2 regions of the Streptomyces sp. NPDC111744 genome follow, and region 1 is predicted to be linked to the other one. Evidence: riboswitches for the same ligand, from Rfam matches in the RefSeq annotation. Region 1 holds a riboswitch; the other holds the start of a gene.
The links. Region 1 has a riboswitch for ZMP and ZTP ahead of ACZ7OO_RS05390 (bifunctional 5,10-methylenetetrahydrofolate dehydrogenase/5,10-methenyltetrahydrofolate cyclohydrolase). Riboswitches for the same ligand answer to the same signal wherever they lie in the genome.
Positions count from the first base shown of each region.

Region 2: another riboswitch for ZMP and ZTP. It lies ahead of ACZ7OO_RS02600 (glycine hydroxymethyltransferase); the one in region 1 lies ahead of ACZ7OO_RS05390 (bifunctional 5,10-methylenetetrahydrofolate dehydrogenase/5,10-methenyltetrahydrofolate cyclohydrolase).

Region 1 is NZ_JBVKCG010000002.1:293,073-302,337, reverse strand. It holds gene ACZ7OO_RS05400 (RNA polymerase sigma factor) at 72-614, shown strand; gene ACZ7OO_RS05395 (CU044_5270 family protein) at 607-1,575, shown strand; gene ACZ7OO_RS05390 (bifunctional 5,10-methylenetetrahydrofolate dehydrogenase/5,10-methenyltetrahydrofolate cyclohydrolase) at 1,576-2,424, opposite strand; ZMP/ZTP riboswitch at 2,451-2,533, opposite strand; gene ACZ7OO_RS05385 (nuclear transport factor 2 family protein) at 2,627-2,992, opposite strand; gene ACZ7OO_RS05380 (hypothetical protein) at 3,165-3,452, shown strand; gene ACZ7OO_RS05375 (ABC transporter ATP-binding protein) at 3,532-5,310, opposite strand; gene ACZ7OO_RS05370 (S-(hydroxymethyl)mycothiol dehydrogenase) at 5,515-6,603, shown strand; gene ACZ7OO_RS05365 (MBL fold metallo-hydrolase) at 6,603-7,232, shown strand; gene ACZ7OO_RS05360 (DUF4180 domain-containing protein) at 7,290-7,667, shown strand; partial or broken gene ACZ7OO_RS05355 (short-chain dehydrogenase) at 7,803-7,990, shown strand; gene ACZ7OO_RS05350 (hypothetical protein) at 8,003-8,539, opposite strand; gene ACZ7OO_RS05345 (SDR family NAD(P)-dependent oxidoreductase) at 8,590-9,265, shown strand, end outside.
Region 2 is NZ_JBVKCG010000001.1:542,129-551,393, reverse strand. It holds gene ACZ7OO_RS02610 (DMT family transporter) at 1-845, opposite strand, end outside; gene rocD (ornithine--oxo-acid transaminase) at 947-2,152, opposite strand; ZMP/ZTP riboswitch at 2,256-2,345, shown strand; gene ACZ7OO_RS02600 (glycine hydroxymethyltransferase) at 2,327-3,823, shown strand; gene trpS (tryptophan--tRNA ligase) at 3,967-4,980, shown strand; gene ACZ7OO_RS02590 (2'-5' RNA ligase family protein) at 5,157-5,735, shown strand; gene ACZ7OO_RS02585 (decaprenylphospho-beta-D-erythro-pentofuranosid-2-ulose 2-reductase) at 5,747-6,502, opposite strand; gene ACZ7OO_RS02580 (FAD-binding oxidoreductase) at 6,518-7,918, opposite strand; gene ACZ7OO_RS02575 (phosphatase PAP2 family protein) at 8,069-8,593, shown strand; gene ACZ7OO_RS02570 (decaprenyl-phosphate phosphoribosyltransferase) at 8,656-9,265, shown strand, end outside.

The DNA.
Region 1 (9,265 bases):
CACTCGACGGGTGCGACGAGCGTCACGGAGAAGGGTGTGACGATCGGGAAGGTGCCGGACAAGAACCGAACATGAGCAACGACGAGATCTTCGCCGCTGCCTATCGCGAGCACTACTGGGCGGTCAGCCGTTATGTCGCGCGGCGACTGGACGGGCGGACCAGCGAGGTGGAGGAAGTGGTGGCAGAGGTGTTCACGGTGGCCTGGCGCCGCCGCGCCGACCTGCCGGCGACCCCGCTGCCCTGGCTGTACGGCGTGGCACGCAACTGCCTGGCCAACGCGGTACGCGGATACGGGCGCCGGCGCCGGCTGGTGGACCGGCTGGGCAACGACCACACCGCGCACGGGCGGCACCTGGTGGCCGGTCCGGACAGCGAGCGGCCCGGCTCCTGGGTGCACGAAGCGCTCGCCCGGCTGTCCCCGGCCGACCAGGAGGTGCTGCGGCTGACCGCGTGGGAGGAACTCGGCGTCGAGGAGGTCGCGGTCGTCCTGGGCTGCGGCAGCCGGGCGGCGGCGATGCGGCTGCACCGCGCCCGCCGCCGGCTCAGAGCCGAGATCGACCGACTGCGCCCCCCTGCCGCCGGGGCTCTTCCCGAGGAACACCGCCATGGCTGACGAACTCGAACTGCTACGCGCCGCCGACCCCGTGCCCCCCGCCGGCCCGCACTTCGGCGACGGCCCCCTCGACCACACCGCCGAACGCCATCTCTACCGGTTGCTGCACGGCCCCCGCCCGGGGCGCCGCGCCCGGCCGCGACCCCGGCTCATGTGGGGGCTCACCGCGGCCGCGGTCGTCATTGCCGTCGCCCTGACCGTACTGTTCGGCGGCTCCGGTACCGCACCCGCCGTCGCCGCCCCCCGGCCGCTGACCGTCCGGGCCCACTCCACCGCCGTACCGCTCGAAGAGGTCGCGAAACTGGCCGCCGTGGCGGCGCGGGACGGTTCCCCGGCGCTGCGCCAGGGCACCCATGTGCAGTCCTGGAGCCTGGGCATGAGCGACGACAGTCCGCCGGTCACCCTGCCCGAGGAGCGCGTGGTGCGCTGGCGGGCCGACGGCAGTCACACCGAGGTGGTCGTGGCGACCGACCCGAACCACGCGGGGCGTCCGGTCCTGACCGACCAGGGACTGGTCGAGGACGGACGCGTGCTCAGCCGGCGGACGTTCCCGCCGATGTGGGGCGATGCTCCACCCCTGTCGACACCCCCGCACAACGCCGTCAAACTCCGTGCCTATCTGACCGACCTGGACCACCGCGACACCCTCACCACGTCCGAACTTCTCGACTCCACCGAGGAGTTGCTGGACAACTGGACGCTGGGGGCACGGGAGTCGGCGGCGCTGGCCGCGCTTCTCGCCGACGCCGAGGGGTTGCGCCCGGTCGGCCAGGTCACCGACCGGCTGGGCCGTACCGGGCAGGCGTACGTCCACGACGACGGCACCGGTGGCCGGCGGATGCTGATCCTGGACCCGGCCACCGGTGCCGTACTCGGCCTGGAGACCACGTTCACCCGGGACGATCCCGAGTACGGTGTGAAGGCCGGTGACGTCATGGATTACAGCGCGTGGCTGCGCTGATCACACCCCGAGCTGCCGGGCCGCCGCGGTCACCGTCTGCTCCAGCAGCACCGCGATGGTCATCGGACCGACACCGCCCGGCACCGGCGTGATCAGCGAGGCCCGCTCCACGGCCGAGTCGAAGTCGACGTCACCGACGTTCCCCTCGTTGTAGCCCGCGTCGAGCACGACCGCGCCGGGCTTGATGTCCTGCCCCCGGATCAGCCGGGGCCGGCCGACCGCGGCGACCACGATGTCGGCCTCGCGGACGGCCGCAGAGAGGTCGGCGGTGCGGGAGTGGCAGTAGGTGACCGTGGCGTCCCGGGCGAGCAGCAGCATGCCGGCCGGCTTGCCCAGGATCGCGCTGCGGCCGACGATCACCGCCCGCTTCCCGGCCGGGTCGACGTCGTACGCGTCGAGGAGCCGGAGGATGCCGCCGGGCGTGCAGGAGACGAAGCCCGGCAGGCCGAAGCTCATCGTCGCGAACGACGCGAAGGTCACGCCGTCCACGTCCTTCTCCGGGGCGATCGCCTCGAACGCGGCCCGCTCGTCGACGTGTTCGCCGACCGGGTGCTGGAGCAGGATGCCGTGCACCGCGGGGTCGGCCGACAACTCCCGCAGTGTGCCCACGAGTTCCTCGGTGGTCGTGGTGGCGGGCAGGGCCACGTGCCGGGAGGCGATGCCGGCCTTGCGGCTCCGGTTCTGCTTCATCCGGACGTAGGTGACGGAGGCCGGGTCCTCGCCGACCAGCACGGTCGCCAGGCACGGCGTGGTGCCGGTGCGTGCGGTGAGGTCGGCGGCCCGCTGTGCGGTCTGCTCGACGATCCGGCGGGCGACGGCGGTTCCGTCCATGAGACGGGCATGCGTCATGCGGCACACTCCTGAGCTGGCTCGACCTTGATCGCCCAGGCGCACGGCATCGACAGTGCGGACCGCTCCCCGGTGGTGCTCCACCTCAGCGCCAGTCACGGCCCACGCCCAGCGTAACCGAGGCGCTCGGCGTCAATCCCCCCCCGTGCCGAGAAGGTCCAGGTCAGCCGGGGCCGACCTGGACCCTCGCCGTCCCTTCCGACTACTCGTCCCATGCCTGGATCATGATCTGCTCGGCGATCTTGCCGTCGCGCAGCGTGATCATCGACTCGGCGAGCACCCGAACGCCGTCCGCGTACTCGCAGGACTCGCTGTAGGCGGCCCGGTCGCCCTGCACGATGCACTGGTCCAGCTTGTGCGTCATGTCGCGGGTGTAGACGTCGTCCAGCATCGCGGCTATGTCCTTGCGGCCGTGCAGGACCTTGGGGTGGCTGGGCTGGGTGTTGCGGTCGACGATACGGATCTCCGCGTCGTCCGCGTAGAGCGACAGCAGGTTGTTCCCGGTATTGCCCTCTATGGCCCGGCGCAGCGTCTCGGTGTCGAACGTGGAGCCTGTGGCGGTGCCCATGGTGACCTCCTGTCCGAGCCCGCGACCCGATGCGGGGCGGGCCGCGAGAGCCCCACCTTCGAGCGTCCTCCGCCCCGCGGGGCTCGGCAAGTGCAGGCCGGGCGCTCCGCCTGACGGGTGAGGGGGAGCGGCTGCCCGTGTCCGGGCCCGCGCCCGGGCCGTTGCTGAGGACATGATCTCAACACGACGTATCGTCGCCGCCGTCGGCCTCGCCGTCGGGGTCACCGGCCTCGCCGCCCCGCTGGCGAGCGCGGCCGACGCGAGCGCGCAGGACCCCGGGAAGCTCACCGCGCTCGGCGTGCTCGACTCGCTCTCCCGCAGTGACATTCCGGCGGAGTACCAGGACGAGATCCCCAAGGTCTCGGAGCAGCTGCAGGGACTCCACAAGCTGAGTGAACTGCACCAGATCACCGACCTGGCCGCACCCGCCATGGGACTGGTGCCGGGCATCGCGCACTGACCCCCGGCCACACCCCGAGGGCCGTCCCGGAAGGGGGGCGGCCCTTCGTCGTACTCGGTACGTAGGGCCTACCGCGGGCTCAGTGCTCGGAGGCCAGGAACTGTGTCGCCGCCAGTTCCGCGTACAGCGGGTCCGCCGCCACCAGCTCCCGGTGCGTGCCCACCGCGCGGACCCGGCCCGCGTCCATCACCACGATCCGGTCGGCCATCGTCACCGTGGACAGCCGGTGTGCGACGACCAGCACCGTCGTCGACCGTGCCACGTCGGCGACCGTGTCCCTGAGAGCCGCCTCGTTGACCGCGTCAAGCTGGGAGGTCGCCTCGTCCAGGAGCAGCAGCCGCGGCCGGCGCAGCAACGCCCGTGCGATCGCGACCCGCTGCCGCTCCCCGCCGGACAGCTTGGTCCCGCGGTGCCCGACCAGCGTCTCCAGGCCCTGCGGCAGCCGCGCGATGAGACCGTCGAGCCGGGTCGTCTTCAGCACTCGCGTCACCGCGTCCTCGTCCGCCTCGGGATTGCCGAGGAGCAGATTGTCCCTCAGCGACCCCGACAGCACGGGCGCGTCCTGCTCGACGTACCCGATGGCCGAACGCAGCGGGGGCAGTTCCCAGTCGGTGAGAGGTCGGCCGTCGAGGGTGACGGTGCCGGACTCCGGGTCGTAGAACCGCTCGATCAACGAGAAGACGGTGGTCTTGCCGGCGCCGGACGGGCCGACGAACGCCGTCATGCCCCGCGCGGGTATCGCGAAGCTGACCCCGTGGTGGACGTACGGCAGGTCGTCGGCGTAGCGGAAACGTACGTCGGTGAAGGTGACGGAGGCCGGTTCGGCGCCGGCGGACGGCAACTCGGCCGGCTCGGACGGGGGTTCGGCCGGCAGCCGCAGCGCCTCCTGGATCCGGGCGAGCGCGCCGGCGCCGGTCTGGTACTGGGTGACCGCGCCGACGACCTGCTGGATCGGTGACATCAGATAGAAGACGTAGAGCAGGAACGCCACCAGCGTGCCGATGCCGATCGCGCCGGTCGCCACCCGCGCCCCGCCCACCGCCAGGACCGTGATGAACGCCAGCTGCATCGCCAGCCCCGCCGTGTTGCCCGCCGCGGCCGACCACTTGGCGGCCCGCACGCTCTGCCGCCAGGACTCCTCGGCGGCCTCGTGCAGCGCACGTTCCTCGCGGGCTTCGGCCCCCGACGCCTTCACGGTACGCAGCGCGCCCAGCACCCGCTCCAGCGAGGCCCCCATCACCCCGACCGCGTCCTGGGCCCGCCGGCTCGCCCGGTTGATGCGCGGCACGATCGTGCCCAGCACCATGCCGGCCCCGGCGATCACCGCGAGCGTGACACCCAGCAGCACGGGGTCGACCACGCCCATCATCACCACGGTGGCGACCAGGGTGAGCCCGCCGGTGCCGAGCGCGACCAGGGAGTCCGTGGTGACCTCGCGCAACAGGGTGGTGTCCGAGGTGATCCGCGCCATCAGGTCACCGGGTTCGGTGCGGTCCACGGCGGTGATCCGCAGCCGCAGAAGGTACGACGACAGGGTGCGCCGTGCCCCGAGCACCACCGACTCGGCGGTTCGCCGCAGCACATACGAACCCAGGGCGCCCACCACGGTGTTGGTGACCACCAGACCGGCCATCGCGAGCAGCTTCCCGGTGATGGAACGGTCGTGGGACAGGTCGTCGATCAACCCCCGCGCCACCAGCGGCAGCAGCAGCCCGGTCGCCCCCGTCACCAGCGAGAGCACCGCACCCGCCACCAGGGCCCAGCGGTGCGGCCGTACATAGGAGAGGAGCAGCCGGAACGCGGACGGACCGGTCCGGTCCCTCGCCCGTCTCGGTGAAACTGCTTCTGCGGTGGTCACGGTGCTCCTCGTCCGGGCGGTGGGCGGCGCACCAAGGCTACGACGGGCCGCCCCGGCCCCGGGGCCACGGCTCCGTCGGCCACCGGCACCCGTTCGTACCCCGGAAAGATCCGGAAGGCTCGACGTGCTCCGTGCCGTTACCGATCGGTCGCGCGTAGGGTCGGAAGACAGGCACGTCAGCAGAGCGACGAAGGGGTCAGGTCCATGGCGCAGGAAGTACGCGGCGTGATCGCACCGGGCAAGGACGAGCCCGTGCGGGTCGAGACGATCGTGGTGCCGGACCCCGGGCCCGGCGAAGCCGTCGTACAGGTGCAGGCCTGCGGGGTCTGTCACACCGACCTGCACTACAGACAGGGCGGCATCAACGACGAGTTCCCGTTCCTGCTCGGCCACGAGGCCGCCGGTGTGGTGGAGTCGGTCGGCGAGGGGGTCACGGACGTGGCGCCCGGGGACTTCGTGATCCTCAACTGGCGTGCGGTGTGCGGGAACTGCCGGGCCTGTCTGCGCGGCCGTCCCTGGTACTGCTTCAACACACACAACGCCCAGCAGAAGATGACTCTCACCTCGACCGGACAGGAGCTGTCCCCGGCGCTCGGTATCGGGGCCTTCGCCGACAAGACGCTGGTCGCCGCCGGACAGTGCACCAAGGTCGATCCGGCCGTCTCCCCCGCGGTCGCCGGACTGCTCGGCTGCGGGGTGATGGCCGGCATCGGCGCCGCGATCAACACGGGCAGTGTCGGCCGGGGCGACTCGGTCGCCGTGATCGGCTGCGGCGGGGTCGGTGACGCGGCGGTCGCCGGGTCCCGTCTCGCGGGCGCCGCGAAGATCATCGCCGTCGACATCGACGACCGGAAGCTGGAGAAGGCGCGCACCCTGGGCGCCACCCATACGATCAACTCGCGCGAGGGCGACCCGGTGGCGGCGATCCGCGAGCTGACCGGCGGCTTCGGTGCCGACGTCGTGATCGATGCGGTCGGCCGCCCGGAGACATACCGGCAGGCCTTCTACGCCCGCGACCTCGCGGGCACGGTCGTTCTCGTCGGCGTGCCGACCCCCGAGATGAAACTCGAACTGCCGCTCCTCGACGTCTTCGGCCGCGGTGGCGCGCTCAAGTCCAGCTGGTACGGCGACTGCCTGCCCTCCCGGGACTTCCCCATGCTGATCGACCTGCATCTGCAGGGCCGGCTGCCCCTGGACGCCTTCGTCACCGAGACCATCCGACTCGACGAGGTGGAGAAAGCGTTCGACCGGATGCACCAGGGTGACGTGCTGCGTTCGGTGGTGGTGCTGTGATGACCACGCGCATCGAACGCATCGTCACCTCCGGGCAGTTCACCCTCGACGGCGGCACCTGGGACGTCGACAACAACGTGTGGATCATCGGGGACGAACGCGAGGTGATCGTCATCGACGCCGCCCACGACGCTCGGGCCATCGCCGAGGCGGTCGAGGACCGCGTGCTGAAGGCGATCGTGTGCACCCACGCCCACAACGATCACATCGACGCCGCGCCCGCCCTCGCGGACCTCACCGGTGCCAAGATCTGGCTGCACCCCGACGACCTGCCGCTGTGGAAGCTCACCCACCCCGACCGCGATCCCGACAACCATCTGGCGGACGGGCTGGTCATCGAGGCGGCCGGCGCCGACCTGACCGTGCTGCACACGCCCGGCCATGCGCCCGGCGCCGTCTGCCTCCACGCGCCCGGCCTGGCCACGGTGTTCACCGGAGACACCCTCTTCCAGGGTGGCCCCGGCGCGACCGGACGGTCGTACTCCCACTTCCCGACCATCGTCGACTCCATCCGGGACAAGCTCCTCACCCTCCCACCGGAGACGAAGGTCCTGACTGGACACGGCGACTCGACCACCATCGGCGCGGAGGCTCCCCATCTGGAGGAATGGATCGCCCGAGGGCACTGACCCGGCCGGCCGGAAAACCGGGGCGCGCCACCGCGGCGCGCCCCTACCATCACGCCCATGACCTCCACCGCCACGCTCGTGACCCTGCACACCACCCGCGTCCTGCGCTGTGCCCCCGAGGGGCCGGCGCTCGACGGTGAGAGCGCCGCGCTCGACCTCGTCGGCGACGCGATGGGCCAGGACGCGGAGCTGGTCGCCGTCCCGGCCGAACGGGTCGGGGACGAGTTCTTCCGGCTCCGCTCGGGGGTCGCCGGCGCGGTGGCGCAGAAGTTCGCGAACTACCGGTTGCGGCTGGCCGTCGTCGGCGACCTCTCCCGGCACCTCGCCGGGAGTTCCGCGTTGCGCGACTTCGTGTACGAGGCGAACCGCGGCCGTCAGCTCTGGTTCGTGACCGACGACCGCGAACTGGAGGACCGGCTGCGTCCCACCGGGTGACGTGCGGCATCCGCCAGGAAAAGGCGACAGGTGATGTCAGGCTTCCGCGCGATCCTCGACGGAGACAGCGCGAGATCACGCATCGGAGGCCTGAGATGCCCGGACCGCTCGACGGAAGGGTCGCGCTCGTCGCGGGGGCGACGCGCGGCGCCGGACGCGGCCGACCCGGACGTGGCCCGCGGAACGGGCGGTCCCTCTCCAGCGGCGGCCTCGCCCAGGGGTACGGGTTCACGGACCTGGACGGCAGCCGGCCGGACGCCTGGCGGTACCTCGTGGAGGTGCAGGACGCGGGCAAGCCCGCGGACGTCACCGGCTACCGCTGACCCGGCACGTCCTCATCCGTCGGAGACCGGCCGGGTCGGCCAGAGCGCCGGATGCCCCGGGGGCAGCGCCAGGTCCTCGCGGACGGCGGTGTAGTACCGCTCGCGGCAGGCCCGCTGTCGCTCCAGCAGGTCCTGCCAGGCGTCCGGGGCGACCGTCCCGGCGCGCATGAACCGTTCCATGTCCATCACCGTGGTCACCCACTCCCGTGCCCGCTCCACCACGTCCCGGCTGCCCAGCATGATCAGCGCCTCCCCGGCCGGATCGCGGCCGTCGGTGGCCGCGGCCAGCAGTGGCTCGGCCTCGGCCGGGGAGAGCGGATGGGGATGCGGGTCGTTGCCGAGGTGGGCGGCGACCCGGTAGGTGAGGTTCACCGATTTCTTCAGCGCTCGCGCGTAGTCGCTGTAGACCGCCAGCCGCCGCTCCTCCCAGCGCGCCGCCCGCTCCTGCCGGAACCGGACCTGATCACCTCGCACGACGGCGAGATACGAACCGAGCGCGCCGATCACGACGCCTATGAGGGCCGGGAGTTGCTGCAAGAACGCGGACATGCCCGCACGCTATCTGTCCTGTTGATCCTTCCGCCCGTACGGTCGTTGCCATGACCGGACTCAATCGCTTTGCGGGACACGGGGTTCTCGTCACGGGCGCGGCCCGCGGCATCGGCGCGGCCGTCGCCCGGCGGCTGGCCGAGGAGGGCGCACGGGTACTGGCGACCGACCGGGACCTGCCCGAGGTGGAGCGGACGGCTGCCGCGCTGCGCGAACAGGGGCTGGCGGTCGAGGCGTTCGACTGCGACGTTTCCGACCGGGGCTCCGTGGAGGCCGCCGTCGACCGTGCCGTCGGTGCCTTCGGCGGACTGGACGTGCTGGTGAACTGCGCCGCGCACTGCACCCCGGACGTCCCCCTCTTCGAGGACCAGCCGGACGACGGATGGGACCTCGACCTCGACGTCACCCTCACCGGCGTCCACCGCTGCTGCCGCGCCGCCCTTCCGCACCTGGCCGCCTCCGGCCGGGGCGCCGTCGTCAGCGTCGGCTCCGTCAACGCCGCAGCCGACTTCGGCAACCACGCCTACAGCGCCGCCAAGGCCGGCCTCGGCTCGCTGACCCGCACCCTCGCCGGGCACGCGGCCGCGCGCGGGGTCCGGGTCAACCTGGTGGAGCCGGGCACGGTCCGCACCTCGGCGTGGGCCGGACGTGAGGACGAACTGGACGCCCTGCTGCCCCTCTACCCCCTCTGCCGGGTCGGCGAGCCGGAAGACGTCGCCGCGGCCG
Region 2 (9,265 bases), on a different contig from region 1:
GGCTCGGGCGCCCCGGGGTCCGCGTCATCCTGCGCCCCGGGCGCCTCCCCGAACCGGGCCAGTGCCAGCGCCCCCGCGACGGCCACGGTGAAACCGAGCACCCCGAGCCAGGCGAGTCCCTCGCGGGTACGGTCCCCGAGCCACACCACCCCGACGGCCGCCGGGCCGATCGTCTCGCCGATGACCATGCCCGCCGTCGCCGTGGTCACCGAGCCGCGCTGGAGCGCCGAGGTCAGCAGCAGAAAGGCGCCACCGCCCCCGACAAGCAGTGCGTAGGTCGCGGGGTTGGTGAGCAGTCCGGCCGGCCACAGGGTGTCGATGAGCCGCACCGACACCTCCACCACCCCGAACCCGAATCCCGCCCCGAGGCCCAGCAGCAGCGCCCGCCACCGCCCCGACAGCCGCCCGCCGACGAGCCCGAGCAGCAGCACGCCCACCGCGGTCGCGAGCATGGCGTACTTGAGCGCGTCGGACCCGGCCCGGTCGCCCTCCGGCCCGGATGCCAGCCCCAGCATCGCGAGCCCCGCGCACACCACCCCGACCGCACCCCACTCCAGCCCGCTCAGCCGTACCCGCAGCAGCCGCGCCGCGACCACCGCGGTCACCGCGAGGCTCGACGCCAGGGCCGCGCCCACCGCGTAGATGGGGATCGACCGCAGCGCCAGGATCTGGAACACGAAGCCGAGGCCGTCGAGCCCGAGCCCGACGATGTACCGCCACTGCCGCACGGCCCGGAGCAGCAGCGCCGCCTCCCCGCCCGTGCCGTCACCGGCCGCCCGCGCGGCCACCGCCTGAAGGACCGTCGCCGTACCGAAGCAGATCGCGGCCGCGAGAGCACACACCATTCCAAAGAGCACAGAGGGACTGTAGGTGAAGCCGCACTCGTGCCGGCGCCGGACGTCCGGCCGGTCGCCTGCCTGGGGAGCGGGCTCCCGGTCGCACCCCTTCAGGCGCTCAGGACCCCCCACAACTGCTCAACTCCCCATTCCAGATCCTCCTCCTCGATCACCAACGGCGGAGCGATCCGCACCGTCGCCCCATGTGTGTCCTGCGCCAGCACCCCCCGCTCCATCAGCCGTTCCGACACCACCCGCCCCGACCCCACCCCCGGATCGATGTCCACCCCCGCCCAGAGCCCCCGTCCCCGCACCGCCGTCACCCGCCCGCTCCCGGTGAACTCCGAAAGCCGCCGATGCAGCACCTCCCCCAACTCGGCCGCCCGCTCCTGGAACTCCCCGGTCCGCAGCATCGCGATCACCTCCAGCGCCACCGCACAGGCCAGCGGATTCCCGCCGAAGGTGGACCCGTGCTCCCCGGGCCGGAAAACCCCCAGCACCTCGGCCCGTGCCACCACCGCCGACACCGGCAGCACCCCGCCCCCCAGCGCCTTCCCGAGGACGTACACATCCGGTACGACCCCCTCGTGCTCGCACGCGAAGGTCCGCCCGGTCCGCCCGAGCCCCGACTGGATCTCGTCCGCGATGAACAGCACATCCCGCTCGCGCGTCAGCTCCCGCACCCCCGCCAGATAACCCTGCGGCGGCACGATCACCCCGGCCTCGCCCTGGATCGGCTCCAGCAGCACCGCCACCGTGTTCTCGGTCAACGCGCCCCGCATCGCGGTCAGGTCGCCGTACGGCACGATCTCGAAACCGGGCGTGTACGGCCCGAAGTCCGCCCGCGCCTCCGTATCTGTCGAGAAGCTGATCACCGTCGTCGTACGGCCGTGGAAGTTGCCGCCGGCGACCACCACTTTCGCCATCTCCGCCGGCACCCCCTTCACCCGGTACCCCCACTTCCGGGCGGTCTTCACGGCGGTCTCCACGGCCTCCACCCCCGTGTTCATCGGCAGCACCATCTCCATCCCGCACAGCTCCGCCAACTCCGTGCAGAACGCGGCGAACCGGTCGTGGTGGAAGGCGCGTGACGTCAGCGTCACCCGCTCCAGCTGCGCCTTCGCCGCCGCGACCAGACGGGGGTGGCCGTGCCCGAAGTTGAGCGCCGAGTAGCCGGCCAGGAAGTCCAGGTACCGGCGCCCCTCGACGTCCGTCATCCAGGCCCCGTCGGCCGTGGCGATCACCACCGGCAGCGGGTGGTAGTTGTGCGCGCTGTACGTGTCGGCGGTGGCGATGAGGGCTTCCGTAGTGGTCACGGGGACTCCAGAGAACGCGGCGAGGTGCCCCCTTTACTACCCTCTGCCCCCGCCCGGCTGGTGGACGTCAGCGCCCTCGGATCCGGCGTGCCGGGTAGGGTGACCAGCGGGCCGTGACTGGCGCGCTGGGATGGGACCGACCATCGGGGAGCGGCCCGTGCTGGATCGAGTGCCGTGCGCCTGGGCCGAACCGTGAATGCCGAACGCCATGTCCGGAGGTCCCGAATGTCCGAGCCCCTCTCCACCGAGTCCACCGCGTACCGCGCAGCCCTCGAGGTGATCCGCGCGGTCGAGCCGCGGGTCGCCGACGCCATCGGCCAGGAGGTCGCCGACCAGCGCGAGATGCTCAAGCTGATCGCCTCCGAGAACTACGCCTCCCCGGCGACCCTGCTTGCGATGGGCAACTGGTTCAGCGACAAGTACGCCGAGGGCACGGTCGGCCGCCGCTTCTACGCCGGCTGCCGCAATGTCGACACCGTCGAGGCGCTCGCCGCCGAGCACGCCAAGGCGCTCTTCGGTGCCCGGCACGCCTACGTCCAGCCGCACTCAGGCATCGACGCCAACCTCGTCGCCTTCTGGGCCGTACTCGCCGACCGCGTCGAGGTCCCCTTCCTTCAGAAGGCGGGCGCCCGCCAGGTCAACGACCTCTCCGAGGCCGACTGGGCCGAGCTGCGGCAGGCCTTCGGCAACCAGCGGATGCTCGGCATGTCCCTGGACGCGGGCGGCCACCTCACCCACGGGTTCCGCCCGAACATCTCCGGCAAGATGTTCGACCAGCGCTCCTACGGCACCGACCCGGCGACCGGCCTGATCGACTACGACGCGCTGCGCGCCCAGGCCCGCGACTTCAAGCCGCTGATCATCGTCGCCGGCTACTCCGCGTACCCCCGTCTGGTGAACTTCCGGATCATGCGCGAGATCGCCGACGAGGTCGGCGCGACCCTGATGGTCGACATGGCGCACTTCGCGGGCCTGGTCGCCGGCAAGGTCCTGACCGGCGACTTCGACCCGGTCCCGCACGCCCAGATCGTGACGACCACCACCCACAAGTCGCTGCGCGGCCCGCGCGGCGGCATGGTCCTGTGCGACGACTCCCTCAAGGACCAGGTCGACCGCGGCTGCCCGATGGTCCTCGGCGGCCCCCTCCCGCACGTCATGGCCGCCAAGGCCGTCGCCCTGGCCGAGGCCCGGCAGCCCTCCTTCCAGGACTACGCCCAGCGGATCGTCGACAACTCCCGCGCGCTGGCCGAGGGCCTCATGCGCCGGGGCGCCACGCTGGTGACCGGCGGCACGGACAACCACCTCAACCTGATCGACGTCGAGACGTCCTACGGCCTCACCGGACGCCAGGCCGAGTCGGCCCTCCTCGACTCCGGCATCGTCACCAACCGCAACGCGATCCCGGCAGACCCGAACGGCGCCTGGTACACCTCCGGCATCCGCATCGGGACCCCCGCGCTGACCACGCGCGGCCTGGGCACGGCGGAGATGGACGAGGTGGCGGGCCTGATCGACCGCGTCCTGACGACGACGGAACCGGGCACGACGAAGTCGGGCGCGCCCAGCAAGGCCGCCCATGTCCTGGACGAGAAGGTGTCCCAGGAGATCGCCCAGCGAGCGACGGACCTGGTGGCGGGCTTCCCGCTGTATCCGGAGATCGACCTGGGCTGACCACCCGGTCAGGGACAGCGCCCCCTCAGGGGCGCGGGGCTGGTTCCGATATGCGGCTACCGCCGCGTGGGCGCGACCAGCCCCGACGATCCGCGGTTCCCCACACACCGAAACCACCCGAGCTCTCTGAGACAATGGTGAACATGGCCTCAGATCGACCCCGCGTGCTCTCCGGCATCCAGCCCACCGCCGGCTCGTTCCACCTCGGCAACTACCTCGGCGCCGTCCGCCAGTGGGTAGCTCTCCAGGAGTCCCACGACGCCTTCTACATGGTCGTCGATCTGCACGCGATCACGATCCCGCAGGACCCCGCCGACCTGCGCGCCAACACCCGCCTCGCCGCGGCGCAGCTGCTCGCCGCCGGCCTGGACGCGGACCGCTGCACCCTCTTCGTGCAGAGCCACGTCCCGGAGCACGCCCAGCTCGCCTGGGTCATGAACTGCCTCACCGGCTTCGGCGAGGCCAGCCGGATGACCCAGTTCAAGGACAAGGCGGCGAAGCAGGGGGCGGACCGCGCGAGCGTCGGCCTGTTCACGTACCCGATCCTCCAGGTCGCCGACATCCTGCTCTACCAGGCCCACGAGGTGCCCGTCGGCGAGGACCAGCGCCAGCACGTCGAGCTCACCCGCGACCTCGCCGAGCGCTTCAACGCCCGCTTCGGCCAGACCTTCACCATCCCGAAGCCGTACATCCTCAAGGAGACGGCGAAGATCTACGACCTCCAGGACCCGGCGATCAAGATGAGCAAGTCGGCGTCCACGCCGAAGGGCCTCATCAACCTCCTCGACGAGCCGAAGGTGACGGCGAAGAAGGTCAAGAGCGCGGTCACCGACACCGACACGGTCATCCGCTACGACGTGGTGAACAAGCCGGGCGTCAGCAACCTCCTCACCATCTACTCCACCCTCACCGGCAAGTCGGTCGCCGAGCTGGAGCAGGAGTACCAGGGCAAGATGTACGGCGCGCTCAAGACCGACCTCGCAGACATCATGGTCGACTTCGTGACCCCGTTCCGGGAGCGCACCCAGCAGTACCTGGACGACTCGGAGACGCTCGACTCGATCCTCGCCAAGGGCGCGGAGAAAGCCCGCGCCGTCGCCGCGGAGACGCTGGCCCAGGTCTACGACAGGGTGGGCCTCCTGCCCGCCAAGCACTGAGCGGAGCGCCGGGGGCGTTCAAGGCGCCCCGGGGAGCGCACGGGAGCGCTGCACATCACTTCGGCCACGGCTGCCCGGAAGGCGGCCGTGGCCGTACAGTCGATAGCCGGACGGCCGGGTACGACCCGACACGTGTCCGACCACCACGACCGACCACCACGACGACAGGAGATGACGTGGGGACCGTAACGATCGGCGTGTCGATCGCGGTCCCGGAGCCCCATGGCAGCCTGCTCCAGGAGCGGCGCACGGGCTTCGGCGACGCCGCGGCCCACGGCATCCCCACCCACGTCACCCTGCTGCCGCCCACGGAGATCACCGACGGCCGGTTGGCTGCCGTTCAGGCACACCTCAGCGAGGTCGCCGCGGTGGGCCGGCCTTTCCCGATGCGGCTGTGCGGTACGGGCACGTTCCGGCCCCTGTCGCCGGTCGTCTACGTCCGGGTGGTCCAGGGGGCGGACGACTGCGCCTGGCTCCAGCAGCGGATCCGGGCCGCGTCCGGGCCGCTGGACCGCGAGCTGCAGTTCCCGTACCACCCGCATGTGACGGTCGCTCATGCGATCGACGAGGCGGCGATGGACCGGGCGTTCGCCGAGCTGGCGGACTATGAGGCCGAGTGGCCCTGCATGGGGTTCGCGCTCTACGAGCAGGGTCGCGACGGCGTCTGGCGGAAGCTGCACGAGTACCCGTTCGGAGGCTCCGTCGTGCCGCCTCAGGCGGGGCACGTGGACCGCGGGACGATCGCGAGTCGGTAGCCGGACAAGACCTAGATCGGCAGCCGTCGGAACACCGACCGCGGTGCGTGCCGCAGGGCCGCCATCACCACCCGCAGCGCACCCGGCACCCACACCATCTCCGAGCGCCTGCGCAGGCCCGTCTCGATCGCCGTCGCCACCGCCTCCGGGGTCGTGGCCAGGGGCGCCTCCTCCAGCCCTGCCGTCATCCTCGACCGCACGAACCCCGGCCGTACGACCATCACGTGCACGCCCGTCCCGTGCAGCGCGTCGCCCAGGCCCTGGGCGAACGCGTCCAGGCCCGCCTTGCTCGAGCCGTAGATGAAGTTGGAGCGCCTCGCCCGCTCCCCGGCGACCGAGGACAGAACCACCAGTGAGCCGTGGCCCTGGGTCTGCAGGGCGCGTGCGCTGACCAGGCCCGCCGAGACGGCGCCCGTGTAGTTGGTCTGCGCCACCCGCACGGCCTTCACCGGCTCCCGCTCGTCGGTCGCCTGGTCGCCGAGGACGCCGAAGGCCAGCAGGACCATGTCGATGTCGCCCTCGGTGAAGACCTTGCCGAGGACGGTCTCGTGGGACTCGGGGTCGAGCGCGTCGAAGGCGACGGTGTGGACGTCGGCGCCGAGGGTGCGCAGCTGCTCGGCGGCCCGGTCCAGCGCGGGGGAGGGGCGGCCGGCCAGCCAGACGGTGCGGGTGCGGCGGGCGATCAGCCGGCGTGCGGTGGCCAGCGCGATCTCGGACGTACCGCCGAGGACGAGCAGGGACTGGGGCATTCCGAAGGCGTCCTTCATGACAGCTGACAGCTCCTAGAGGCCGAGGCGGCGGGACAGGTCGGAGACGAACACCCCGTGCGGGTCCAACTCCGCGCGCAGGGCACGGAAGTCGGCGAGCCGCGGGTACATCGCGGCGAGCAGGTCGGGGCGGAGCCGGGCGTCCTTGGCGAGGTAGACGCGGCCGCCGGCGCCCGCGACCTCCTCGTCCAGTTCGTCGAGGAACGCGCCGAGGCCGGGCAGGGCGGCCGGGATGTCGACGGCGAGGGTCCAGCCGGGCACGGGGAAGGAGAGCCAGCCGGGGTCGGCCTCGCCGAAGCGCTTGAGGACGGCCAGGAAGGACGGGCAGCGGCGTTCGGAGATACGGGCCACGATCCGGCGCAGGGCGTCCTCCTGGCCGTATCCGACGACGAACTGGTACTGCACGAACCCGCCGCGGCCGTAGACGCGGTTCCAGTGCGGGACGCCGTCCAGGGGGTGGAAGAACGCGGAGACGCGCTGGAGTTGGCCGGTACGCGCGCGTGGCGCCTTGCGGTACCAGAGCTCGTTGAAGAGGCCGACGGTGGTGCGGCCCAGGAGGCCTTCGGGGACGAACGCGGGGGCGGCCGGGAGCCGACGGGGGCGGAAGGCGAGTGGTGCACGCCCGGCGCGTGAGTCTTCGCCGAGCGCCTCCCGTGGCGCGTGGTCGCCCCGCGTGAGCACCGCGCGCCCGGTCGCCGCCCCGCGCGCCAGCAGGTCGATCCAGGCGACCGAGTAGCGGTAGCGGTGGTCCGTGGTGGTCAGGCGGTTCATCAGGTCGTCGAGGTCGGTGGCGCGTTCGGTGTCGACCGCCATGTACGACGTCTCGACCGGGAGAAGGCGGACGGTCGCCGTGAGGATCACTCCGGTCAGACCCATGCCGCCGGCCGTCGCGTCGAACAGCGGGGTGCCGCGGCTCACCGTGCGGACCTGGCCGTCGGCGGTGAGGAGTTCGAAGGACAGCACGTGACGGGAGAACGATCCCGAGACATGGTGGTTCTTGCCGTGGATGTCGGCGCCGATTGCGCCGCCCACCGTCACCTGGCGGGTCCCCGGGGTCACCGGGACGAACCAGCCGAGCGGCAGCAGTACCTCCGTCAGGCGGTGCAGGGAGACCCCCGCGTCGCACAGGAGGGTGCCGCCGTCGGCATCGATGGCGTGGATGCGGTCGAGGCCCGTCATGTCGAGCACGGCACCGCCGGCGTTCTGCGCCGCGTCCCCGTACGCGCGCCCCAGGCCCCGCGCGATACCGCCGCGTGCCCCGCAGTTCCGGATCGCGTCCGCCGCCTCCTGGTAGGTCCGGGGGCGGATCAGACGGGCGGCGGTGGGGGCGGTGCGGCCCCAGCCGGTGACGGGGACGGTGGTTCCGGGGGGTGCGGACTCGGCGGGACCTGCGGGCCCGCCAGGCTTTCCAGGCATGAGGACGACCGTATCGCTGCCGTATGGGTGTTATGAGTGCTATTGGCGATTGGTTACGGAATATCACCTGACTCCCCGAAACGGGTGATTATCGGAATGTCGCTCAATATGGTCGCAGCTTTGGCGTGGCCAAGGGGAACAGTGAGTCCAATGGACGACATGGACCACCGGATCCTCTCCGCGCTGCATGCCTGCGGTGCCGATCCACGCGTCGCGTCGGCCGCGCGCGGTCTCTCCCTCGCCGGCGAGCACGGCGCGCTCTGGCTCGCGGCGGGCCTCGCCGGAGCCGCCGTGGACGGCGCGCGGCGCGGCGCCTGGTTGCGTGGCACGGCGCTCGTCGCGGGCGCGCACCTCGGCAGCATGGGCGTCAAACGGATCGTGCGCCGTGCGCGCCCCGCGCATGTCCGGCCCCGGGTGCGTACCGCGGGCCGGCACTCCTTCCCCAGTTCGCACGCCACCTCCGCCGCGGCCGCCGCCGTCGCCTTCGGGATGCTCGGCGCGCCCGCCCTCGCGCCCCTGGCGGCCGCCATGTGCCTCTCCCGGCTGGTCGTCGGCGTGCACTACCCGACGGACGTCGCGGCGGGCGCGGCCCTGGGGGCGCTCACGGCGCGCGCCGGGGCGCGCTGGATGCGCGGGGGAGTGCCAGGTACCTCGAATGCGGGGAGGCGGGTGTGACCGAGACCGCGCACGCCGCCACGGAAGCGACGGCCGACGGCACCGAAGCGGCGGCCGACGGCATTGCGGAAACGAATCTGCACGACCGGCGCGGCCACCCTGCCCGACCGCAGGGACCGGCGCACGGCCCGACACGCGCGCGTGTCACCCCCGGCGGTCTCCTCAAGGGCCTGCTGAGGACCACCCGCCCCAAGCAGTGGGTCAAGAACAGCCTCGTGATCGCCGCCCCGGCCGCCGCCGGCCGGCTCTTCTCCGCGCACGCGCTGCTCACCCTCACCGTCACCTTCGTCCTCTTCACGGCCTGCGCCGCCGCCGTCTACCTGATCAACGACGCCCGTGACGCCGACGCCGACCGCGCCCACCCCACCAAGTGCCGCCGCCCCGTCGCCGCGGGGCAGGTCCCCGTCCCCGTCGCCTACGCGGCAGGAGGCGTCCTGGCCGTCCTCGGACCGCTGCTCGCCACCCGGCTGACCCCGCCCCTCGTCCCGGCCCTCCTGGTCGCCTATCTGGGCATGCAACTGGCGTACTGCGTCGCCCTGAAGCACGTCCTGGTGGTCGACCTCGTCGTCGTCACGACCGGCTTCCTGATGCGGGCGGTGATCGGCGGGGTCGCGCTCGGTATCCCGCTGTCCCGCTGGTTCCTGATCACCACCGGCTTCGGCGCGCTCTTCA